3 regions of the Pseudomonas sp. TE12508 genome follow, and region 1 is predicted to be linked to each of the others. Evidence: predicted binding sites of a transcription regulator. Region 1 holds the regulator's gene; each other region holds the start of a gene.
The links. Region 1 encodes FliA, which starts transcription of late flagellar genes. Its sites were predicted from a motif close to CTAAAGTTTNNNNNNNNNNNGCCGNTAA; they were not measured.
Positions count from the first base shown of each region.

Region 2: a site for FliA is predicted at 1,634-1,661, ahead of ACZ9IM_RS16220 (flagellar protein MotY). Genes of this name have one in related genera too.
Region 3: a site for FliA is predicted at 3,859-3,886, ahead of ACZ9IM_RS16015 (methyl-accepting chemotaxis protein). Genes of this name have one in related genera too.

Region 1 covers NZ_JBWCCN010000002.1:67,946-75,612, reverse strand. Annotated here, with positions in the region: gene ACZ9IM_RS02495 (flagellar motor protein) at 1-133, opposite strand, end outside; gene ACZ9IM_RS02490 (protein-glutamate methylesterase/protein-glutamine glutaminase) at 133-1,266, opposite strand; gene ACZ9IM_RS02485 (chemotaxis protein CheA) at 1,316-3,556, opposite strand; gene ACZ9IM_RS02480 (protein phosphatase CheZ) at 3,611-4,399, opposite strand; gene ACZ9IM_RS02475 (chemotaxis response regulator CheY) at 4,430-4,801, opposite strand; gene fliA (RNA polymerase sigma factor FliA) at 4,970-5,710, opposite strand; gene fleN (flagellar synthesis regulator FleN) at 5,707-6,537, opposite strand; gene flhF (flagellar biosynthesis protein FlhF) at 6,654-7,667, opposite strand, start outside.
Region 2 covers NZ_JBWCCN010000011.1:6,833-14,499, reverse strand. Annotated here, with positions in the region: gene rnt (ribonuclease T) at 1-524, opposite strand, end outside; gene pyrC (dihydroorotase) at 521-1,567, opposite strand; gene ACZ9IM_RS16220 (flagellar protein MotY) at 1,725-2,633, shown strand; gene ACZ9IM_RS16215 (argininosuccinate synthase) at 2,763-3,980, shown strand; gene ACZ9IM_RS16210 (hypothetical protein) at 4,156-4,737, opposite strand; gene ACZ9IM_RS16205 (response regulator transcription factor) at 5,285-5,911, shown strand; gene ACZ9IM_RS16200 (PA3496 family putative envelope integrity protein) at 5,998-6,177, opposite strand; gene nth (endonuclease III) at 6,286-6,924, opposite strand; gene ACZ9IM_RS16190 (Rnf-Nqr domain containing protein) at 6,950-7,540, opposite strand; gene ACZ9IM_RS16185 (RnfABCDGE type electron transport complex subunit G) at 7,533-7,667, opposite strand, start outside.
Region 3 covers NZ_JBWCCN010000010.1:204,470-212,136, reverse strand. Annotated here, with positions in the region: gene ACZ9IM_RS16030 (alpha/beta fold hydrolase) at 1-403, opposite strand, end outside; gene ACZ9IM_RS16025 (YqaA family protein) at 616-1,050, opposite strand; gene ACZ9IM_RS16020 (DUF411 domain-containing protein) at 1,050-1,496, opposite strand; gene ACZ9IM_RS16015 (methyl-accepting chemotaxis protein) at 1,798-3,792, opposite strand; gene ACZ9IM_RS16010 (hypothetical protein) at 4,226-4,756, shown strand; partial or broken gene ACZ9IM_RS16005 (aldo/keto reductase) at 4,806-5,474, opposite strand; partial or broken gene ACZ9IM_RS16000 (LysR substrate-binding domain-containing protein) at 5,469-6,209, shown strand; gene ACZ9IM_RS15995 (GNAT family N-acetyltransferase) at 6,198-7,160, opposite strand; gene ACZ9IM_RS15990 (phenylacetate--CoA ligase family protein) at 7,157-7,667, opposite strand, start outside.

The DNA.
Region 1 (7,667 bases):
CAACGGTCCCGCCGAGTACGATCAACGCTGCCGGGCCGTTGGCCAACGCGCCGAGGTGACCGCCTTCAAGGTAGTTGCCGCCAATGATGGCGACAAATGCCATGATGATCCCGATAAGGCTGAGTACATCCATCAGAGACACGCCTCGACCAGGTGACGGCCGATATCGTCCAGGCTGTACACCGCGTCCGCGAGCTCGGCTTTGACGATCGCCATTGGCATGCCGTAGATCACGCAGCTGGCTTCATCCTGAGCCCAGATCGCACTGCCGCCCTGCTTGAGCAGACGCGCGCCTTCGCGACCGTCGGCGCCCATGCCGGTGAGTACCACCGCCAGAACTTTGTCGCCGTAGGATTTGGCCGCGGAACCGAAGGTGATATCCACGCAAGGCTTGTAGTTCAGACGTTCATCGCCCGGCAGGATTTTCACCGCACCACGGCCGTCGATCATCATCTGCTTGCCACCCGGCGCCAGCAGCGCCAGGCCCGGACGCAGGATGTCGCCATCCTCGGCTTCCTTGACGCTGATGCGGCACAATTTGTCCAGACGCTCGGCGAAGGCTTTGGTGAAGGCTGCCGGCATGTGCTGGATCAACACGATCGGTGCCGGGAAGTTGGCCGGCAACTGCGTCAGTACCCGTTGCAGGGCAACCGGGCCGCCGGTGGAGGTACCGATGGCGACCAGTTTGTAAGCTTTGCGTTTCGGCGCTGGCGACGCCGGCGTCGCTGCATGGCTGCGAGCCGGAATCGGTGCCGGGGCCGGACGCGCAGGCGCACTGCTGCTGCCGTAGCTGCTGACGCTCGAAGGCGCAGGCGTCGGGGCTGGTGCGGCCACTGGAGCCGGGGCACTGTAGGCGCTGACACGACGGTTACTGCGCGAGATGCTGAGAATCTTCTCGCACAGCAGCTGTTTGACCTTCTCCGGGTTACGCGAGATGTCTTCGAAATTCTTCGGCAGGAAATCCACCGCGCCAGCGTCCAGCGCATCGAGGGTGACCCGCGCGCCTTCGTGAGTCAGCGAGGAGAACATCAACACCGGGGTCGGGCAGCGCTGCATGATGTGCCGCACTGCCGTGATGCCATCCATCATCGGCATCTCGTAGTCCATGGTGATCACGTCTGGCTTGAGCGCCAGCGCCTGATCGATCGCCTCTTTGCCGTTGGTTGCCGTACCGACGACCTGGATATTGGAATCCGCTGAAAGAATTTCCGAGACGCGGCGGCGGAAAAACCCCGAATCGTCCACCACCAGGACTTTGACTGCCATAAACACTCCGTTAGACGGGGCGAGGCTCAGTCGCCCCGCTCCCGCAGAATCAAATACGCCGTGCGGCGTAACGCTTGAGCATGCTCGGAACATCGAGAATCAGCGCAATGCGGCCGTCACCGGTAATGGTGGCGCCGGACATGCCCGGGGTTCCCTGGAGCATTTTGCCCAATGGCTTGATGACCACTTCTTCCTGGCCCACCAGTTGATCGACGACGAAGCCGATCCGCTGAGTGCCCACCGAAAGGATCACCACATGGCCTTCGCGCTGCTCTTCGTGAGCGGCGGAGCTGACCAGCCAGCGCTTGAGGTAGAACAGCGGCAGCGCCTTGTCCCGCACGATCACCACTTCCTGGCCGTCCACCACGTTGGTGCGCGACAGGTCGAGGTGGAAGATCTCGTTGACGTTCACCAGCGGGAACGCGAACGCCTGGTTGCCGAGCATGACCATCAGCGTCGGCATGATCGCCAGGGTCAACGGGACCTTGATGACGATCTTCGAGCCCTTGCCCTTGGTCGAGTAGATATTGATGGTGCCGTTGAGCTGGGCGATCTTGGTTTTCACCACGTCCATGCCCACGCCGCGCCCGGAGACGTCGGAAATCTCGGTCTTGGTCGAGAACCCCGGCGCGAAGATCAGGTTGAAGCAATCGGTCTCGCTGAGACGGTCCGCCGCATCCTTGTCCATCAGGCCTTTCTTCACGGCGATACCGCGCAGGACATCGGCGTCCATGCCTTTACCATCATCGGAGATGGACAGCAGGATGTGGTCACCTTCCTGTTCAGCGGACAGAATCACCTTGCCGCTGCGAGGCTTGCCCATCGCTTCGCGCTCAGCCGGCTCTTCGATACCGTGGTCGACCGAGTTGCGCACCAAGTGGACCAGCGGGTCGGCCAGGGCTTCGACGAGGTTCTTGTCGAGGTCGGTTTCTTCGCCGACCAGCTCCAGGTTGATCTCTTTCTTGAGCTGGCGAGCCAGGTCGCGAACCAGACGCGGGAAGCGCCCGAAGACTTTCTTGATCGGCTGCATCCGGGTCTTCATGACCGCGGTTTGCAGGTCGGCCGTGACCACGTCGAGGTTCGACACGGCCTTGGACATGGCTTCGTCGCCACTGTTGAGGCCCAAGCGGACCAGGCGGTTACGCACCAGTACCAGCTCGCCGACCATGTTCATGATCTCGTCGAGACGCGCGGTATCGACCCGCACGGTGGTCTCGGCTTCGCTGGCCGGTTTTTCCGGTGGCGGTGCGGCCGGGGCACGAGCAGGTGCCGGTGCAGCAGCGGCGGCCGGTTTCGGCGCTTCGGCTTTTGGCTCGGGCGCTTTGGCCACAGGTTTCGCAACCGGTGCTGGCGCCTTGGCGACAGGAGCAGAAACCACTGCGCCAGTGCCAACCTCGGTAAACTTGCCTTTGCCATGCAATTCGTCGAGCAGTGATTCGAACTCGTGATCGGAGATCAGATCGTCGCCGGCCGCTTTAGCGGTTGGCGCAGCCGGCGCCGGAGCCGAAGCAATCGCCGACTCCAATGCATCGACCGCAAAGTTGCCTTTGCCGTGCAACTGATCGAGCAGTGCTTCGAACTCGTCGTCGGTAATATCGGAGCTGTCGCCTGGCGCTTTCGGGGCCGCCGGTGCGGTGGGCGCCGCAACCACTGCATCGGGGGCGAACTGGCCTTTGCCGTGCAATTGATCGAGCAACGACTCGAACTCGGCATCGGTGATTTCGTCGCTGGCCGAGGCATCGCTGGTCGGCACTGGCGCAGCCGCTGGAGCCTCGGCTTGAGCCTTGACGGCATTCAGCGAGTCCAGCAGTTGTTCGAATTCGTTATCCGTGATGTCGCCCGATTCTTCAGCGGCAGGTTCTTCCACCACCTCGGCGACCGGTGCCGACTCATCGGCGGTTTGCGGCTCGGCCAGACGGGCCAACGCGGCAAGCAACTCAGGCGTGGCAGCCGTGATCGGGCTGCGTTCGCGGACTTCGCTGAACATGCCGTTCACCGCGTCCAGTGCCTCGAGAACCACGTCCATCAGTTCCGAGTCGACGCGTCGTTCACCCTTGCGCAGGATGTCGAACACGTTCTCGGCGATGTGACAGCACTCCACCAGCTCGTTGAGCTGGAGGAAGCCGGCGCCCCCTTTTACAGTGTGAAAACCGCGAAAAATTGCATTGAGCAAATCCGCATCATCCGGTCGGCTTTCAAGCTCGACCAGCTGTTCGGACAGTTGCTCTAGAATCTCGCCGGCCTCAACCAGGAAATCCTGAAGGATCTCTTCATCGGCGCCGAAGCTCATTAAGGGGGGTGCTCCTGAGGTCTAAAAACCTAAAAAACCTAAAATGCTAAAACTCTAGAATCCTAGGCTGGATAACAAATCGTCCACATCGTCCTGACCGGACACAACGTCTTCTCTTTTATCGGCATGAATCTGCGGACCTTCACCCTGAGAGAGATGTTTTTGCGGATCTTTTTCAGCCAGCATCGCTTCACGGTCATGTTCGATGCCCGCAAAGCGGTCGACCTGACTGGCCATGAGCACGAGCTTGAGCAGGTTGCTTTCAACTTCGGTGACCAACTGGGTCACGCGCTTGATCACCTGACCGGTGAGGTCCTGGTAATCCTGGGCCAGCAGAATGTCGTTGAGGTTGCTCGACACGACGCGGTTGTCTTCACTGCTGCGGGTCAGGAAACCGTCGACCCGCCGGGCCAGCTCGCGGAACTCTTCGGCCCCGACTTCGCGACGCATGAACCGTCCCCAATCCGTGCTCAGCGCCTGAGCTTCGTCGCTCAGGCTGTTGATCAGCGGCGTGGCGTTTTCCACCAGGTCCATGGTGCGGTTGGCCGCGGCCTCGGTCAGCTTGACCACATAACCCAGGCGCTCGGTGGCATCCGTGATCTGAGACACTTCCTCGGCTTGCGGCATGTGCGGGTCAATCTGGAAATTGACGATCGCGCTATGCAGCTCGCGGGTGAGCTTGCCCACTTCCTGATACAGGCCGCGGTCACGGGTCTGGTTGAGCTCATGGATCAGTTGCACAGCGTCGCCGAACCTGCCTTTTTCAAGGCTTTCGACCAGTTCGACCGCGTGTTTTTTCAGGGTCGACTCAAAATCGCCCTGTGAAGATTCGTTATGCTCCATAGCTCCCCCGTGACGGACTGGCTTTGCACATCAACCGATGCGTTCGAAGATCTTTTCAATCTTGTCTTTCAACGCTTGAGCCGTGAATGGCTTGACCACATAGCCGTTCACGCCCGCCTGAGCGGCTTCGATGATTTGCTCGCGCTTGGCTTCGGCCGTGACCATCAACACCGGCAGGTGTTTGAGTTTTTCATCGGCACGCACGTGGCGCAGCAGATCAATACCGGTCATGCCGGGCATGTTCCAGTCCGTTACCAGAAAGTCGATGCTCCCGCTGTTGAGGACCGGAATCGCGGTAATACCGTCATCCGCCTCGACCGTGTTGGTGAACCCAAGGTCACGCAACAGGTTTTTTATGATCCGCCGCATCGTTGAGAAGTCATCAACGATGAGGATTTTCATATTCTTGTCCAATTCGACCTCCAAGCAGTCTTAAAACGCGCGCAGCACCTGAACGCGCCGTTCAATCAATTCGGCGTAACACTCAACAGTTGTATGGATTACAACGGGCCGTGGCCGATGCAGCAAAATGCCGTACCCACCTCGTTCGCAGTGTCCCCACACTGCCTGTCAGCGCGCTCGCCACTCCCCCAAACGCCCCCGCAAACGGGCCGCGCACTGGCTGTGTAACTGGCTGACCCGCGATTCGCTGACCCCCAGGACCTCACCGATTTCCTTGAGATTCAACTCTTCGTCGTAGTACAGCGCCAACACCAGTCGCTCACGCTCCGGCAAATTGGCAATCGCGTCCGCCAGCGCTGCCTGGAAGCGTTCATCTTCCAGATCGCGCGACGGCTCGAGATGAGCACTGGCGCCATCCTCGTGCAGCCCTTCGTGTTCGCCGTCCTGCAACAGATCGTCGAAACTGAATAACCGGCTACCGAGGGTGTCGTTCAAAATCCCGTAATAATCGTCAAGACTCAATTGGAGTTCGGCCGCAACTTCGTGATCTTTAGCGTCACGGCCGGTTTTAGCTTCAATCGAGCGAATTGCGTCGCTGACCATGCGGGTATTGCGGTGAACCGAACGTGGCGCCCAGTCCCCCTTGCGCACTTCATCGAGCATCGCGCCGCGGATTCGAATGCCCGCGTACGTCTCGAAGCTCGCGCCTTTGCTGGCGTCGTATTTGGTTGATACTTCAAGCAGGCCGATCATCCCGGCCTGGATCAGGTCTTCGACCTGGACACTGGCCGGCAAACGCGCCAGCAAGTGATAGGCAATGCGTTTGACCAGTGGCGCGTAACGCTCGATCAGCTCGTACTGCGCGTCACGTGCCGACTTCTTGTAGAGGTTGTAACCACTGGCTGTCATAGGACGGGTCCTGCGGTCTGTTGCACGAGGCGCTCGACGAAAAACTCCAGGTGCCCGCGCGGGTTGGCCGGCAGTGGCCAGGTATCGACCTTCTGCGCAATGGCCTTGAACGCCAGGGCGCACTTGGAACGCGGGAAGGCTTCGTAGACAGCACGCTGCTTCTGCACGGCCTTGCGCACGCTTTCGTCGTAAGGCACGGCACCGACGTATTGTAAGGCGACGTCGAGGAAACGATCCGTGACCTTGGTCAACTTGGCGAACAGATTGCGGCCTTCCTGCGGGCTCTGCGCCATGTTGGCCAGGACGCGGAAGCGGTTCATGCCGTAGTCGCGATTCAGCAATTTGATCAGCGCGTAGGCGTCGGTAATCGAGGTCGGCTCATCGCACACCACCAGCAGCACTTCCTGGGCTGCGCGAACGAAACTGACTACCGAGTCACCAATACCCGCAGCGGTGTCGATCACCAATACGTCGAGGTTGTCGCCGATGTCGCTGAAGGCCTGGATCAGGCCGGCATGCTGGGCCGGGCTCAAATGAACCATGCTCTGGGTGCCGGACGCCGCCGGGACGATGCGGATGCCGCCGGGCCCTTGCAACAGTACGTCGCGCAGCTCACAGCGGCCTTCGATCACGTCGGCCAAGGTGCGTTTGGGTGTCAGTCCCAGCAGGACGTCGACGTTCGCCAGTCCCAGATCGGCATCCAGCAGCATGACGCGCCGGCCGAGCTCAGCTAGAGCCAGGGACAAGTTCACTGACACGTTAGTCTTCCCGACGCCACCTTTGCCGCCGGTCACCGCGATCACCTGTACGGGATGCATGCTGCCCATGTTATTTCTTTACCTTGTCTTACTTAGACGGAGGCCACATTACTGGCTGCGCGTTCATCAACGGAACAATGCATGGCAGACCATCGATGTAGGTACAAAAACTGTTCATTAGTACCTCAGCCAACCTGCTTGGTCGGACTGTGGTAAATATCAGCGAACATGTCAGCCATGGCTTCTTCGCTGGGTTCTTCCTGCATTTGCACGCTAACGGCGCGGCTGACCAACTGATGACGACGCGGCAGATGCAAATCATCCGGAATCCGCGGACCATCGGTCAGGTAAGCCACCGGCAACTCATGGCTGATAGCCAGGCTCAACACCTCGCCCAGACTTGCCGTTTCATCCAGTTTAGTCAGGATGCAGCCGGCGAGGCCGCAACGTTTGTAACTGTGATAAGCGGCAGTTAGAACCTGTTTCTGGCTGGTGGTTGCCAAGACCAGATAATTTTTTGATTTGATGCCACGTCCAGCCAGGCTTTCGAGCTGCATGCGCAATGCCGGGTCGCTGGCCTGAAGGCCGGCGGTATCGATCAGCACCACGCGTTTGCGCAGCAAAGGTTCCAGCGCCTGCACCAGCGATTGACCCGGGTCGACATGGGTGACCGACACGTTGAGGATGCGGCCCAGGGTCTTGAGCTGTTCCTGAGCGCCGATGCGATAGCTGTCCATGCTCACCAGCGCGATGTTTTGCGCGCCGTACTTGAGCACATAACGCGCTGCGAGCTTGGCCAGCGTGGTGGTCTTGCCCATGCCTGCCGGGCCAACCATGGCAATCACACCACCCTCTTCCAGTGGCTCGACTTCCGGCGTGGCGATCATCCGCGCCAGGTGCGCGAGCAACATGCGCCAGGCCTGACGGGGTTCTTCAATATCGGTGATCAGTGCCAGCAAATCGCGCGACAACGGGCCGGACAGACCGATGCGTTGCAGGCGACGCCAGAGGTTAGCCTGGGCCGGACGGCTGCCTTGCAGCTGATTCCAGGCCAGCGAGCCAAGTTGCACTTCCATCAGTTCACGCAAACTGTTGAGCTCGAAACGCATCGAATCGAAGGCTCGCGGGTCAACTCCGCCGGAGGCTGGCGCAGGGGCTGGTGCAGCACGACGAGGTTCAGCGTAAGTCGGTTCGATCAG
Region 2 (7,667 bases), on a different contig from region 1:
GTTTGACCGTAGGCCAGACCTGCGAGGGTCGCGGTATCGAAGCTGGAAAATGGATGAAACGGGTTACGTTTCATGTCCAGGCGTGCGACAGCGGCGTTGAGGAAGCCCAGATCAAAGCTGCTGTTGTGCCCGACCAGAATCGCCCGTTTGCAGCCGTTGGCTTTCAAGGCCTTGCGGATGCCGCGGAAAATATCAGTCAGGGCTGCTTCTTCACTCACGGCCATGCGCAACGGGTGATCGAGCTTGATCCCGGTGAACTCCAGAGCGGCCGCTTCGATGTTCGCGCCTTCAAATGGCTCGACGCGGAAGAAGTAGGTGTGATCGGGATACACAAAGCCCTTTTCGTCCATGGCGATGGTGGTCGCCGCAATTTCCAGCAGGGCATCGGTGGCCGAATTGAAGCCACCGGTTTCTACGTCGACGACAACCGGCAGGTAACCACGGAATCTGGCAGCCATTGGATGACGAGGACCACCTCCGTTGCCTTGACCGTCCTGTTCGTCGTCGAAATGGTCTTCACTCACGCGTGTTCCTCCAGCAGGCGCCAGCGCAGTTTTTCACCGGCGCGCAGCGGGATTACAGTCAGCTCGCCAAACGGCAGGCTGGTTGGGGCGGTCCACTCATCGCGGACCAGGGTGATGCGATCGGTGTTCACCGGCAGGCCGTAGAAGCGCGGGCCGTTGAGGCTGGCGAAGGCTTCGAGCTTGTCCAGCGCGTTGCGCTGTTCAAAGGCTTCGGCATACATCTCGATTGCGGCATAAGCGGTGTAGCAACCGGCACAGCCGCAAGCCGCTTCTTTGGCGTGCTGGGCATGGGGCGCCGAGTCGGTGCCGAGGAAGAACTTGTCGCTGCCACTGGTGGCGGCGTCGAGCAGGGCTTCCTGGTGAGTATTGCGCTTGAGGATCGGCAGGCAATAGAAGTGCGGCCGAATCCCGCCCACCAGCATGTGGTTGCGGTTGTACAGCAGGTGATGCGCGGTGATGGTAGCGCCGACGTTGGCCGAAGCCTCGTTGACGAACTGCACGGCGTCAGCGGTGGTGATGTGTTCGAACACCACTTTGAGGGTCGGAAAACGCTCGACCACTCGACGCATGTGCTCGTCGATGAAGATTTTTTCGCGATCGAAAACGTCGACATCGCCACGGGTGACTTCACCGTGAACCAACAAGGGCATCCCGACGTCGGCCATGGCCTCGAGTGCAGGGAAAATCTTGTCGATGCTGGTGACGCCAGAGTCCGAGTTGGTGGTCGCGCCGGCCGGGTACAACTTGGCGGCGTGAATGAAACCGCTGGCCTTGGCCTCACGAATTTCTTCGGGCTGGGTGCGGTCGGTCAGGTACAGAACCATCAGCGGTTCGAAACGGCTGCCGGCCGGACGCGCGGCGAGAATCCGCTGGCGATAGCCATTGGCTTCAGCCGCGTTGCGCACCGGTGGTACCAGGTTGGGCATGATAATGGCGCGACCAAAGGTGCGCGCGACATCCGCGACGGTATTGGTCAACACAGCACCATCGCGAAGATGAATATGCCAGTCGTCGGGACGCAGCAGGGTCAGGCGGTCGGACATGAGGGGATTCCAGGCGGGTCGAACTCAGGGGAATGCTACCGGAAAAGACTCTTGCAGGCACTCGCTATCAAGTTTTGCGGCAACCTTCCGATACCCAACAGGTATGCCGTAAATGTGTGTGTCGGTCTTTTTGTTGCACAAGCCAGTGGAGCCTCCCGTGCGCCAGCGTTATTTAGCTTTGCTCAGTGTGTTTGCCAGCCTTCCTGCGATGGCGCTCACTTTCCAGACCCGTCTGGAGAGCATCGAGTGGACGGTCGAAGGTGACAAGTTCGAATGCCGCCTGACTCAACCCATCACCGATTTCGGCTCGGGAGAGTTCGTGCGTCGTGCCGGCGAACAGGCGACATTTCGCTTGAAGGCCTACAACTCGATGATCGGTGGCGGTTCCGCGACCTTGCTGGCGGCCGCTGCGCCATGGCAGCCGGGGCGTGGCGACATCAACCTGGGCTCGGTACGAATCGGCAGTGGCAACGTGCTGTTCAACAGCTCGCAAGTTCAGGCCGGGCGCCTGATCAACGGGTTGATGGACGGTCGCAGCCCGGTGGTTCGACACTCCTCGGGAGACGGTCGAGTGTCTGAAGTCCGTCTGCTGCCGGTCAAATTCAGCAAGGCCTACAGTGACTACCAGGGGTGCGTGGCCAAGTTGCTGCCGCAGAATTTCGAGCAGGTGAAGCAATCCGAAGTCGGCTTTCCGGGGGAGGGCATCGATCTAGACGCCCAAGCCAAGGCCCATTTGCAGGTCATGCTGGAATTCATGAAAGCCGATCCGACGGTCAACCACATTGAGCTCGACGGCCATTCCGACAACAGCGGCAACCGCCTGACCAACCGCGAACTATCACGACGCAGGGCGCTGGCCGTGATGGATTTCTTCAAGGCCAATGGTATCCAGGAATCGCAGATCACCCTGCGTTTTCACGGTGAGCGCTATCCTCTGGCACCGAACAACAATGCCGCCAATCGAGCGAAGAACCGCCGGGTTGCCGTACGTCTTGAACGGGTAGCGCCGACCGAGCAACCGGCGCCTCCAGCCACTGCTTCCGCGGGCAGCGCGAAGACCTCCTGAACCCGCTGAAATCGTCGCTCGCTCGACATAATCTGTCGCTTCGTCGTCATAAGCTGTCGCGCCTCTGTAAATTATTCTGCATGAGCGGTAGACTTGACGGCTTTCCGTAGAACCCCGTGGAGTGATGGCATGGCGGACGTAAACAAGGTCGTTCTGGCGTATTCCGGCGGCCTGGACACTTCGGTGATCCTCAAGTGGCTGCAGGATACTTATAACTGTGAAGTAGTGACCTTCACCGCTGACCTGGGTCAGGGCGAAGAGGTCGAACCGGCCCGCGCCAAGGCACAGGCCATGGGCGTAAAAGAAATCTACATCGACGATCTGCGCGAAGAATTCGTGCGCGATTTCGTGTTCCCGATGTTCCGCGCCAACACCGTTTATGAAGGCGAGTACCTGCTGGGTACTTCCATCGCTCGTCCGTTGATCGCCAAGCGCTTGATCGAAATCGCCAACGAAACCGGCGCTGACGCCATTTCCCACGGCGCGACCGGCAAGGGCAACGACCAGGTTCGTTTCGAACTGGGCGCCTATGCTTTGAAGCCAGGTGTGAAAGTGATCGCTCCGTGGCGCGAATGGGACCTGCTCTCCCGTGAAAAGCTGATGGATTACGCTGAAAAGCACAACATCCCGATCGAGCGTCACGGCAAGAAAAAATCCCCGTACTCGATGGATGCCAACCTGCTGCACATCTCCTATGAAGGCGGCGTGCTGGAAGACACCTGGACCGAGCACGAAGAAGACATGTGGCGTTGGACCGTCTCCCCGGAGAAGGCTCCTGATAAAGCGCAGTACCTGGAACTGACCTACCGCAACGGCGACATCGTCGCACTGGACGGCGTCGAAATGACCCCGGCCACCGTGCTGGCGACCTTGAACCGGATCGGTGGCGAACACGGTATCGGCCGTCTGGACATCGTCGAAAACCGCTACGTCGGCATGAAGTCCCGCGGCTGCTACGAGACCCCGGGCGGCACCATCATGCTGCGCGCTCACCGCGCGATCGAATCGATCACTCTGGACCGCGAAGTGGCTCACCTCAAAGACGAGCTGATGCCTAAATACGCCAGCCTGATCTACACCGGTTACTGGTGGAGCCCTGAGCGTCTGATGCTGCAACAGATGATCGATGCTTCCCAGGCCCACGTGAACGGCGTAGTGCGCCTGAAACTGTACAAGGGCAATGTGATCGTCACCGGCCGCAAGTCCGACGAGTCGTTGTTCGACGCCAACATCGCGACCTTCGAGGAAGATGGCGGCGCCTACAACCAGGCCGACGCGGCGGGCTTCATCAAGCTCAACGCCCTGCGTATGCGTATCGCGGCGAACAAGGGCCGCAAGCTTTTCTGAGGCCTTTGAGTCGGTAATGAATTTGTGGCCTTGTTGATGACAAGGCCACAAATTTGAAAGAGGGGCTGCTGCATATAACGTTTCGCTTTCTTCTTGTTTCCGCTGACCGTTCCTTCTGCTTCCTGTCCTTGATCTGCTTCAAGGGCTGCCTTTCTGATGTGCGACAGTTCAATACCTAGCCCATAATCGTCACGCCCTGTGAGCTCAAATTGTAAGAAATACAGAACGTTGCGCTGTTGCGTTTCTTCATGTGTTTCCAATGTTTGAGCGTGTTTGCCTTCAGCAATTTATCCGAATCGGTACACGTGAGAAATACGATCACTTGTGCGGGATTGTCCGCAGGGTACTGAATGCTCTCCATCAAGGCGCTGAACGCCATTTTTTTGTGTATCCACCGTGCATCGACGATGTGCAGATCCTTTAGGGGGGCAGGCAGGTTTACATGGTGCTGGGTCGAGTTTTCGGGCGCTACGCTGGATGGGCTGTTACTCGGATGATGAACGTTCTCCATGGCTTTTATGAAATGCTTTCCCTTCACAAAATCGGAGGGCGCGTAAAGCGATCGATAGTTGAAGTTGAGAGTAACGAAGAAAAGAAAAAGCAAATAAAAGGGAAAACTGATCAGGAACCACACATAGAGCTCCCTCTCCTCATTGTCGAGAAAGGGTAGGGATACGGCGGCCGATGTTTCAGACAGTGCTGCAAATATGGCAATAATTGTCATGGGGTTGGTGATTCTTTTTTTGAGTTTTATCATATTGTATGCTCATTGAATATTGTCTTTTCTCGATTGGTTTATGGTTGTAATAACTAATATCAGGTTGTTCTGCTGTTGTATTGAACTGTTTTTATTAGCGTGGTGAGGTTGTTATAGTAGCTGTATTGTTGCGGGTTCGGGTATGGCTGTTTAATTGTTTTGATGGCGCTATGTTATTGGTCAAGTGTTACGGTGTGTGAGCTTTTTCGATTGTTGAGCCAGATTGCGCAAGAAGGTACTGGAAAATACCCGTTACTTTTAAGGGTAGCTCAATAGTCGGCGCATCGTGGATTAATGCGTCGACACTGTTTTTTGTCGTTTTTTGGTTGTAAGTCGATACAAAAAAACTGCCGAGGCACTGAACAATAGTAGGTCAGTAAAATCTCTGCTTCTTCGTATGGCAATGATTTTTTGTAGGAATAATCCGTGTTGTTTGTAGGCCATGTCTCTCGCTGCGAGTGGCCGAGGGTGACGGCGTGCCATGGGTGAAACGACTAGGCTATGGTGCGGGCTCTAAAAATTCGAACAGCGAAAATTGGACTTGCCCATGAATAAAGTGCTGATCGTGGATGATCACCCCGTCATTCGTCTTGCGGTACGTATGCTAATGGAACGTCATGGCTACGAAGTCATTGCAGAAACAGATAATGGTGTGGACGCATTACAACTTGCCCGTGATCTTATGCCGGATATTGTCATACTGGATATTGGAATACCGAAACTGGATGGGTTGGAAGTTATCGCGCGCCTGACATCAACGGCGATGCCTCTTAAAGTACTGATATTGACATCCCAGGCGCCAGGGCATTTTTCCATGCGTTGCATGCAATCGGGTGCCGCCGGATATGTTTGCAAACAGCAGGATCTCACTGAGTTGCTCAGTGCAATAAAAGCCGTGCTGTCAGGCTACAGCTACTTTCCTAATCAGGCTCTGCATACCGTGCGTTCCAGTCTTGGGAACGCCAGTGAGGCTGATATGGTGGATCGTTTGTCCGGGCGAGAGATGATGGTCTTGCAACAATTGGCCCGAGGAAAGACAAACAAGGAGATCGCCGACGGAATGTTCCTCAGCAATAAAACCGTTAGTACTTATAAGACTCGTCTTCTGTTAAAGCTCAATGCTCGCTCACTGGTCGACCTGATTGAATTGGCCCAGCGCAACGGCCTGGTATGAAGCTGCCAGCATTTGGCGCGATGAACAGGTGTTTGTCAGGGGGCGGCACTTAGTAAAAAGCCTCCGTTTCGGGAGGCTTTTAAGTGTCATAAGTCAAAATCGTAATCGGCCAATTGCTTCTGCAGTCGGCGCTCCTCCAGCAGGTTGTCGATGGTGCGGCGTTTGCTCAGGTTGGTCTTTGCCACTTCCACTACCGGCTCTGCGTCATCGGCCTCAACGGGGGTGAAGTCGTCTTCTACGTCCAATTGCTCTTTGCCAGTGCTCATAAGGTTAACTCCAGGCTAAGGCTGCCCTTTGGCGCTCCTTATATCGACAATTTCCCGGCGGGTAAAAAAGATTTTTTCAATCGATCAATCAAAAAAACTAATAGAGCCTCAATCGTCCGAGGTCTTTTGCTTGTATTCGCACAAATCCTCGATCCGGCAACTGCCACAACGCGGCTTGCGGGCCAGGCAAACGTAGCGGCCATGAAGAATCAGCCAGTGATGGGCGTCGAGCAGATATTCCTTGGGCACGAACTTCATCAGTTTTTGCTCCACCTCGACCACGTTCTTGCCCGGAGCAATGCCGGTACGATTACTGACCCGGAAAATGTGAGTGTCCACGGCCATGGTCAGCTGACGAAAGGCGGTATTGAGCACCACGTTGGCGGTCTTGCGACCGACACCGGGTAAAGCCTCCAGCGCCTCGCGAGTCTGCGGTACTTCACCTCCATGGCGCTCCACCAGCAAGCGACAGGTTTCGATCACGTTTTTCGCTTTGCTGTTAAACAGGCCGATGGTCTTGATGTACTCCGACAGCCCTTCGACGCCCAAGGCATGGATCGCCGCTGGCGTATTGGCCACCGGGAACAGTTTGGCGGTGGCCTTGTTCACGCCGACATCGGTCGATTGCGCCGAGAGAATCACGGCGATCAACAATTCGAACGGTGAGGAGTAGGCCAGTTCGGTCTTCGGTTCAGGGTTGTCTTCGTGAAACCTGCGGAAAATTTCAAGACGTTTTGCGGCATTCATGGGCGATGCGTTTCCTCGAAGGCGGTCAATGTGATGCCGCCGGGCGGCGGGTCCAGGCTTGATGTGCGGCGATCAATAGTCCCAGCAGAATAAACCCGCCAGGGGCCAGTGTGGCCAGATGCAGGCCACCGTCGACGATCAGCGTCCAGCCTTGCCAGTCCGGTTGCGTGGCACCGGCCATCCAGGAAAGATGGCTACCGAGTGTTCCGTTGCCGATAAGCTCACGCAGCAGACCCAAGCCCACCATCAAGGCGCCGAACAAGCCACACAGACGCAGTCGAACACGCGGTGGGCTGTGGAAAAAACCGTTGTGTTCCAGCACAACGCATTGCAGGGCGATCAATCCTGCGTAGAAACCCAGCTGCTGGTGCCATTGGAGCGACCAGGCTTGCATGGCGAGTTCCGCGCAACTGGTCAGCGTGGCGGCCAGCAGGAGGCATGCCAGCAAATGTGTTGTCGGCATCAGTCGCGAGCGCAAAACGCCCATGCTTAAACCATAAGCACTGAATACCAGAGCAAACATCAGCCACAGGCCCAGGGCCGTTACCAATGAATCCGTAACGCCGATCAACGGCGTAAGCATCAGCGAGTTTTGCAGGGTCGATGACTTATTCATGGGCGCTGCTCCCGATCAGCGGTTGCCGGTGTTCGTCGAAGTAGCGTAACGCGTCATGGGTGGCATTGATCACCGCTCTTGAGGTGATGGTCGCGCCCGCAATCTGATCGAATTGCCCTTGGTCCTT
Region 3 (7,667 bases), on a different contig from region 1:
TGTTGGCTGCCAGTTGCTGGAAACTGTATTGATAGTGGTCCGGTTTGCTGGAGGTGCAAAAACCGATCTGGTCCGGCGCGATGACCCGGTAACCGGCCTCGCTCAGCGCCTTGATCGAGCTGTCCCAGGTCGCGCCGCAGAAGTTTTTGCCGTGCATCAGCACCACGCTGCGTCCATTGACCTTGCCTTGGGCGGCAACGTCCATGTAACCCATCTGCAGGGGTTTGCCTTGGGACTCAAAGTCGAAGTACTTGATCGTGTAGGGGTAATCGAAGCCCTGAAGTTGCGGGCCGTATTCCGGCGTTTCGGCCTGGTTCTGGTTCTGGTTCTGGGCGTGAGCGAGAACGGGCAGAGCCGCTGTCAGCAGCAGGCCGGGTAACCAGCGGGAGAGGATGGGCGACATGGGTAAAGCTCCACAGGAAATCCGCCGATGCTGGACCGGCATGATTAGGGTGACATTAAACATAGGTCATGGCCGCAATGCCGAGCGAAATCCATGTGGGAGCGGGCTTGCTCGCGAAGGTGGTGTGCCAGACAACATTAATGTCGACTGACACTCCCTCTTCGCGAGCAAGCCCGCTCCCACAGGTTCCGCGCCGCCATGGCCCTGATCATTCAACCCATCCATCCCAGCGTAGCCACGGCCAACACACCATAGCGGGCGCCCTTGGCGAGTGTCACGATCACCAGGAAACGCCCCAGCGGTTCGCGCATGACGCCAGCCACCAGCGTCAGTGGATCGCCGATGATGGGCACCCAACTGAGTAGCAACGACCAATGGCCATAACGCTGGTAGTGCTTTTGGGCTTGCTCGAGATGGCGAGGGCTGACCGGAAACCAGCGCCGCTCGCGAAACCGCTCGATGCCGCGCCCCAGCCACCAGTTCAGTAACGAGCCCAGCACATTGCCCAGCGTAGCGACTGCCAACAACGACCAGAGCCAATCCTGATTGCTGAGCAACAACCCCACCAGCACTGCTTCGGATTGCAGTGGCAGCAGCGTCGCGGCACCGAACGCCGCGAGAAACAGCCCGATGTAGGCGCCGAACATCAATGGGCGGGGTAGTCCGCCACCACCACGTCAGTGCCGTCCTTTTTCAAACCGATCACTTGATAGGCATCACTCATGCCGTCCATTTCCATGCCGGGCGAGCCCATGGGCATGCCGGGTGCGGCAACCCCCAACAAATCGTCACGCTTGCTCAAGGCCAGTACTTGATCGGCCGGCACGTGGCCTTCGACGAATTTGCCGTTGATAAGGCCGGTGTGACACGACGCGAGCCGAGGTGGCACACCGTGTTGTTGCTTGAATTGGCTCATGTCGGCTTCAACATGGTCTGCGACCTTAAAACCGTTGGCTTCCAGATGGCTGACCCATTTTTTGCAGCAACCGCAGTTGGCATCGCGATGAACTTCGATGGGAATCAGCTCAGCAGCCTGGGCCAGGGAAGAGATGAAAAGGGCGCTCAGGGCGGCCAGACGCAGGTGGGTTCGCATGGGGATCTCGTCTCGGGTTGTGGCCAAAAAGATGCATTTTGACCATTTTCTCTCGCGAAGAGGAGGCGGATTGTTTCGAAGTAATACAGCATGAGTAACGCATTGTGGCGAGGGAGCTTGCTTGCGCTTGGCTGCGAAGCAGTCGCAAAACCAGACGCTCGTATTCGATCCGGATCCCCACGTTGGCAGATTCGGGGCCGCTGCGCCCCAGCGGGAGCAAGCTCCCTCGCCACAGGTACGATGTTTCTCTGGCTGGCATCAGGGCAAGCCCCTCACCGAAGGGCATGCCTTGCTTTTGCGATCAACGAACCTTGAAACGCCCCATGATCGTGCTCACCCGGTTATTGGCTTCCAGCAGTTGCTGAGTGTTGAGCTCACTGGCCTGGCCGCTTTTCACCAGCTCATCGACCATATGGCGGATCTGCACCATGCTGCGATTGATCTCTTCGGTCACGGCGCTTTGCTGCTCGGCGGCGGTGGCGATCTGGGTACTCAGACTGTTGATGTGGCTGACGGAGCCGGCCATTTCATCCAGGCCGGAGTTGACCCGGGCCGTGGCGTCGGCAGCCGACTGACAGCTGACCTGGGTGTTTTCCATGGCGCTGACCGACGAACTCACGCCTTGGGTCAGGCGGGTTAGCATTTCGTTGATTTCCGAAGTGCTGGCCTGGGTGCGGGCGGCGAGGGCGCGGACTTCGTCGGCGACCACCGCGAACCCGCGGCCTTGCTCACCGGCCCGGGCTGCTTCGATCGCGGCGTTCAGTGCCAGCAAATTGGTTTGCCCGGCGATGGCGCCAATCACCCCGAGAATTTCGGTGATGCGTTGGGCGTCCTGTTGCATGTTTTCGACTTTATGGGTGGCACTTGCTACTTCATCGATCAACGCCACCACACTGCTCGACGCTTCGCCGACCACCACGCGGGAGCGATCCGCGTGCTCGTTGGCGCGTTGCGTGAAAGCGGCGGTTTCGGCGGCGTTCTGCGCGACGCTGTCGGCGGTCGAACTCATCTCGGTAATGGCGGTGACGGTCTGATCGGTTTCCGAAGCATGACGCACCAGAATCTGGCTGGTGTGAGCGGAAGTCCGTTGCAGATTCTCCAGGCTCGACGCCATTGCGCCCGTCGCCTGAGTAACTTCGCCGATCATATTCTGCAAGTAGGCGATAAAGGTGTTGACCGAATGACCGATGGCGCCGAGTTCGTCTTCGGCGCGGATGGTGATGCGCTTGGTCAGGTCGGCATCACCCGTGGACAAGGCGTCGATATTGGCTTTCAGGGCTTTCATGCGCTGGATCAGTTGGCGGATGGCATAGACCTGCAGCAACACCAGCAGAATCACCATCGGAATCTGCAACAGGCTCAACGTGTTGAGCACATCGTCACGCTGGGCCGTGATCAGTGTGGTCGGCAGGGCGGTGGCGAGGAACCACGGCGTACCTTCGATCGGGCGCATGAAGAAGGTGCTGGTTTCGCCGTTGTTATCGAACTCGACCCGTTGCAGCGATTGGTCCCGCTGTGCCAGCCCGGCCTTGACCTGAGCGGCAAACGGCGACTGGCCGGCCAGTTCAGCGATGTTTTTCAATACGATCGGCCCGCTGATTCGCGAGCTGTTGCTGATGATCTTGCCATCGGCCTCGACGATCAGCATCTCGGCACCCAGGTCTTTTTCCTTGCGCGCCACCAAGTCATTGAAGAAGCCTAGTGTCACGTCAATGGTCGAGACACCGTACGCCGCGCCATTTTTCTGAATGGCCATGGCGCAGTTGGTGCGCGGTTCGGCGCTGGCGTCATCTTTATAGGCGGCGGCCCAGGCACATTGGCCGCGCGGAGTCTGCATACCGCCCTTGTACCAGGTCTGGTCGTAATAGTTGGGCGCGGCGTCGCTGTTCCAGAACGTATTGACCGCCAGTTTTCCCGAGGCATCGCGGTGCCAGAAGGTGCTGAACTTATTGCGCCCGGCTTCGCGCTGACCGGGCAATGGCCAGATCCCGCCACCGAAGACTTTCAGTTCACCGTACTGATCAACCAGGCCCGGCAGGACCGTGTCGATGGCGGCGCTGTCGAGCAGGGGAATGGTTTGAGTGATGCTGCGCTGCTGGGCTTGCACCTTGTTCAGTTCACCCTGGATCTGCTCGGCCACTTCGGCGATGCGATTGAGGGCTACCTGTTCTTCGGTATGACGCAGTTTTGGCGCGACCAGCTGACTGATGCCAACCACGGTCAGGACGGATAAAAGCAGGATGAACAGGACCAGAAACAGCGTGTAGCGAGCCTGAATGGTACGAAATGCGGGCATGGGACCGGTCCTTGCGCAGCGTTTTTATTATGGGGGTGTGGGTTTGAAAATCGGGGCATCGAAAGGGTATCGGCTCACGAATGTCGAGCTTTAGGTACGATCGTGCAAGATTTGCCTGGGGTGACGAACGGCGGGAAGGGACGTGTCCATATCGATACAAACAAACTAACCAAGACGTGCATAAGGGCTTGATTAGTTATCTGCGCCAATATCGAAAAGTTCGTATTGGCCAATGAAACAAGGGGCTTTTTGGTATGTGTCGTAAATGTACAAGAATTGTAAAAAGCGGAAATATTTGTTGGTGACGCTGAAGCGTGCATCGATACTCGCCCGCACTTAACTCGGATAAACAAGGAACTTTTATGGTCGCCTCACAAGGACGTCTGTGTGTTTTGGATGATCGGCATCCCGTCACGCAGTCGGGAGCCCGGTCATGACAATCGGCTATACAGGCGCATGGACGAGCAAGGCAGGTTTACTGGTCAAGGATACCGGCAGCGGCAAGCCTGTTACCCACAGCGCCAGGGTCAAGCAGATGCTGGCATTGGTGGGAAGCAATCCCAATGCGCTGAATACGGCGAAAATGGATGAACAGAAACTGCACAGGAACATCAAGGGCTTCGATCCGGAAAATGTATCCGCCAAGCAACTGGGCAATCTCAGTGCCTTCTTGAGAGGCAAAGGCCTGATTTCCGATATTACTTCGATGACCTTGCTTAATGCCGGTGACAAGTTTGATCGTTTTGGCGTACAGAAAGACCCGGATGCGAAGTTCAATGCGCTGGAGTATTTCGCCACGCAACTGGACACCATTCAGAACAACAGTATCAAGGGTGACAAGTACGCCGTTGGCCTGATCCCTGAATACAAGACGGCGATCTACGTACTGCAGAACTTGCAAGCTTACGGCAAGGGCAACGGTACGACGGTTCCTAATGACAAGGGCGTTAACGCCAAGGCGTGATGTTTGGCAGCGCTGGCCCGCTCTAACCATCGAACGGGCCGGGCACCTGTTATCGGTCAAGCAACTTCATGACTTCTTCCGGATAACGCAGCCCTGCCGTGGCATTGGCCGGGAATATCGCTTCCAGGGCCTGCAACTCTTCGCGGCTCAGCTTCACGTCCAGCGCGGCCACATTTTCTTCCAGGTATTTACGCTGTTTGGTGCCTGGAATCGGGATCAGGTAATCCCCTTGGGCCAAGACCCACGCCAACGCCAGTTGTCCCGCCGTCACACCTTTGTCAGTGGCCAGGGTCTGCACTTGCTGCACCAGCAACAGGTTTTTAGCGAAGTTTTCCCCTTGAAAGCGTGGACTGAAGCGACGGTAGTCGTCGGCTGCGAAATCATCCGGACTTCTTAGAGCACCGGTCAAAAAGCCCCGGCCCAACGGACTGTAAGGCACAAAAGCAACACCCAGACGCTGGCAAGCTGCCAGGCAGCCGTTCTCCTCTTGGTCGCGGCTCCATAGCGAGTATTCACTTTGCAGTGCGCTGATCGGGTGAACCTTGTTCGCTCGCTCCAGCGTGGCGGCCGATGCTTCACTCAATCCCAGGTAACGCACCTTGCCGGCCTTCACCAGTTCTGCCATGGCGCCGACGGTTTCCTCGATGGCCACCTGCGGATCGATGCGGTGCTGGTAATACAAATCCAGGGTCTCCACACCAAGACGTTTGAGGCCGCCTATTACCCGCGTTGCGTGCGGCTGCTGGCGGATCTGGAGGAAACCGAAGCGGTGTTTTCCGCTGCTCGCCAAAACCCCAAAGGTCTGCTGCGAGTGGATATGCCTGCGGGAGTGGGACGTTTGATCGTGATTCCGGCATTGCCGCAATTCACTGCCCGGTATCCCTTGATCGAACTGGAAATCGGGTTGAATGACCGGCCAGTGGATCTGATCCGCGAAGGTGTCGATTGCGTGTTGCGGGGTGGCTCGGCCCAGGACGATTCTCTGGTGGCAAGGCCGCTGGTCATGATGGACCAGGTCACCTGCGCGAGCCCGCAATATTTGCAACGTCACGGAACGCCTCAGTGTCTGGCCGATCTCGACGGCCACCAGATGGTGGAGTATTTCTCCAGCAGCACCAGCAAGCGTTACGGGCTGGAGTTTGTGGTTGATGGTCAGGTGCAGCCGATCGATCTGCCCAAACAGGTTTCGGTCAACAGCGCCGATGGATATCTCGCCGCTTGCGAAGCGGGCTATGGTCTGGTCCAGACCCCGTATTATCACGTCGCCCGACAACTGGACGAAGGCCGTTTGTGTGAAGTGCTAAAGGCAGTGCCGCCACCGGCGTTTCCGTTGACGGCGCTCTATCCACCGCACCGCCAGTTGTCTCGACGGGTGAGGGTGTTTGTCGATTGGCTGGTGGAGCTTTGCGCGCAGCCGAGCGGTGACTTTTATAGAAAACACTCAAGCGGCTGAGCGGGAACCGATACGGGCGTTGACGTACCGGTGGGGTCTCGTGGCATTTGCGTTTTGCTGTAAGTCGTCATGCAATCGTTGCATGTGCGCGCAGTGCAGGTTGAGGGGGCGAGACTGGACGCCTCGATGAAACAGGGCGAACCAGCCATTATCATCTGGCGTGGGCATCAAGCCGGTGAAGGCGAAGCCCAGAGCCGAAAAACTCAGCATGTCCCGGGCAAAGTGCCGGGACAGTTCCAGCCGTGCCGAGATCAGCCAGTGCAGGGGTAATTGGCTGATCTGCTCAAGCAAACGTCTGTTCAAACGCTGAATGACAATGTCGAACCGATGCTGATGTTGTTTGATTTGCAACGGCATCGCGGGTCGTGACGCCTTGTCCTGGCAGGTTCCGAACACCGAGCACAGGTGCTGCATGAATGCTCGGCAGCTTTCAGGCCAGGGGATATCGGGGAGCGGGCGCGTGTGTCCTTCGATCATGTGACTGCCCATCACGATGGTTTCCGGGAGCGATTCACCGAATGGCGAAGGGACGTAATCGGGAAGCAGTCCAGTGCTGTGAAAACCGATATTCTCTGCCATGCGTTGAGTGTAGGGATGGTGGGTCACTTGCTTGATCGATACGCTCCGGATCCCCAGAGAACCCGACAACATCAATAACTCTCGGCTCAGGCGCGTCGCGATATGCTGTCCCTGGGCGACGGGATGCACCACGCTGAGGGCCAGTTCCGCGGTATTCGAAGCCGTGTCGTGGCACAACGCGGCATGCCCGAGTACGCGAGCGTCATCCACGGCCAGCATGGATTGCCAACGGCCTTCGGTGTTGTGCTGACTGATCATGTCCGGCAGGTAAACATCCGGCTGAGCGTAAAGATCGCCGTAGACCTCTCGAAACAACCGGCTCAGGGCATCTGCGTCGGAAGGACGGTAGGGGCGAAGTATCAACCGGGTCATTGCGCGGGCTCCTGCGAGCAAACGTCATACACTCGCAAATCCCGCACTCGCAATTGTTTGCCCGAGCGAGGGTGAAGCTGCAGGTCTGTGGCTGCGCAGGAAAGTACTCGAAACTCCAGCAGACCCTCGCGGCTCAGGTCGTCGATGGCAGGGTAGTGGGCAAGCAAAGCTTCACGCAATGCGCGCAGTACCGGCTCGACGGTTTGTGACTGAGGTTCGGGCACCCACTTCACGCTCAACAGATCCTTGGAGCCGGTCTGTTCGATCAGCAATTGCCATTGCTCGCTGTGCGCTATGCGCTGAATGATCTCGTGTATTTCTTCGGTAAACAGCGACAGCACGCCGACTCGTACCCGCTGACTGTGGGCGCTACGCCCCTTTAGGGCGAATTTACGCCTCGGGGTTGCGGTCGGCTCACGCCAACATGCACGGTCGCCCACCGGGTACCGCAGCAGCGGCATGAGCCGGCGTGTCAGATTGGTCTGCACTAGCATTCCGATACGATCG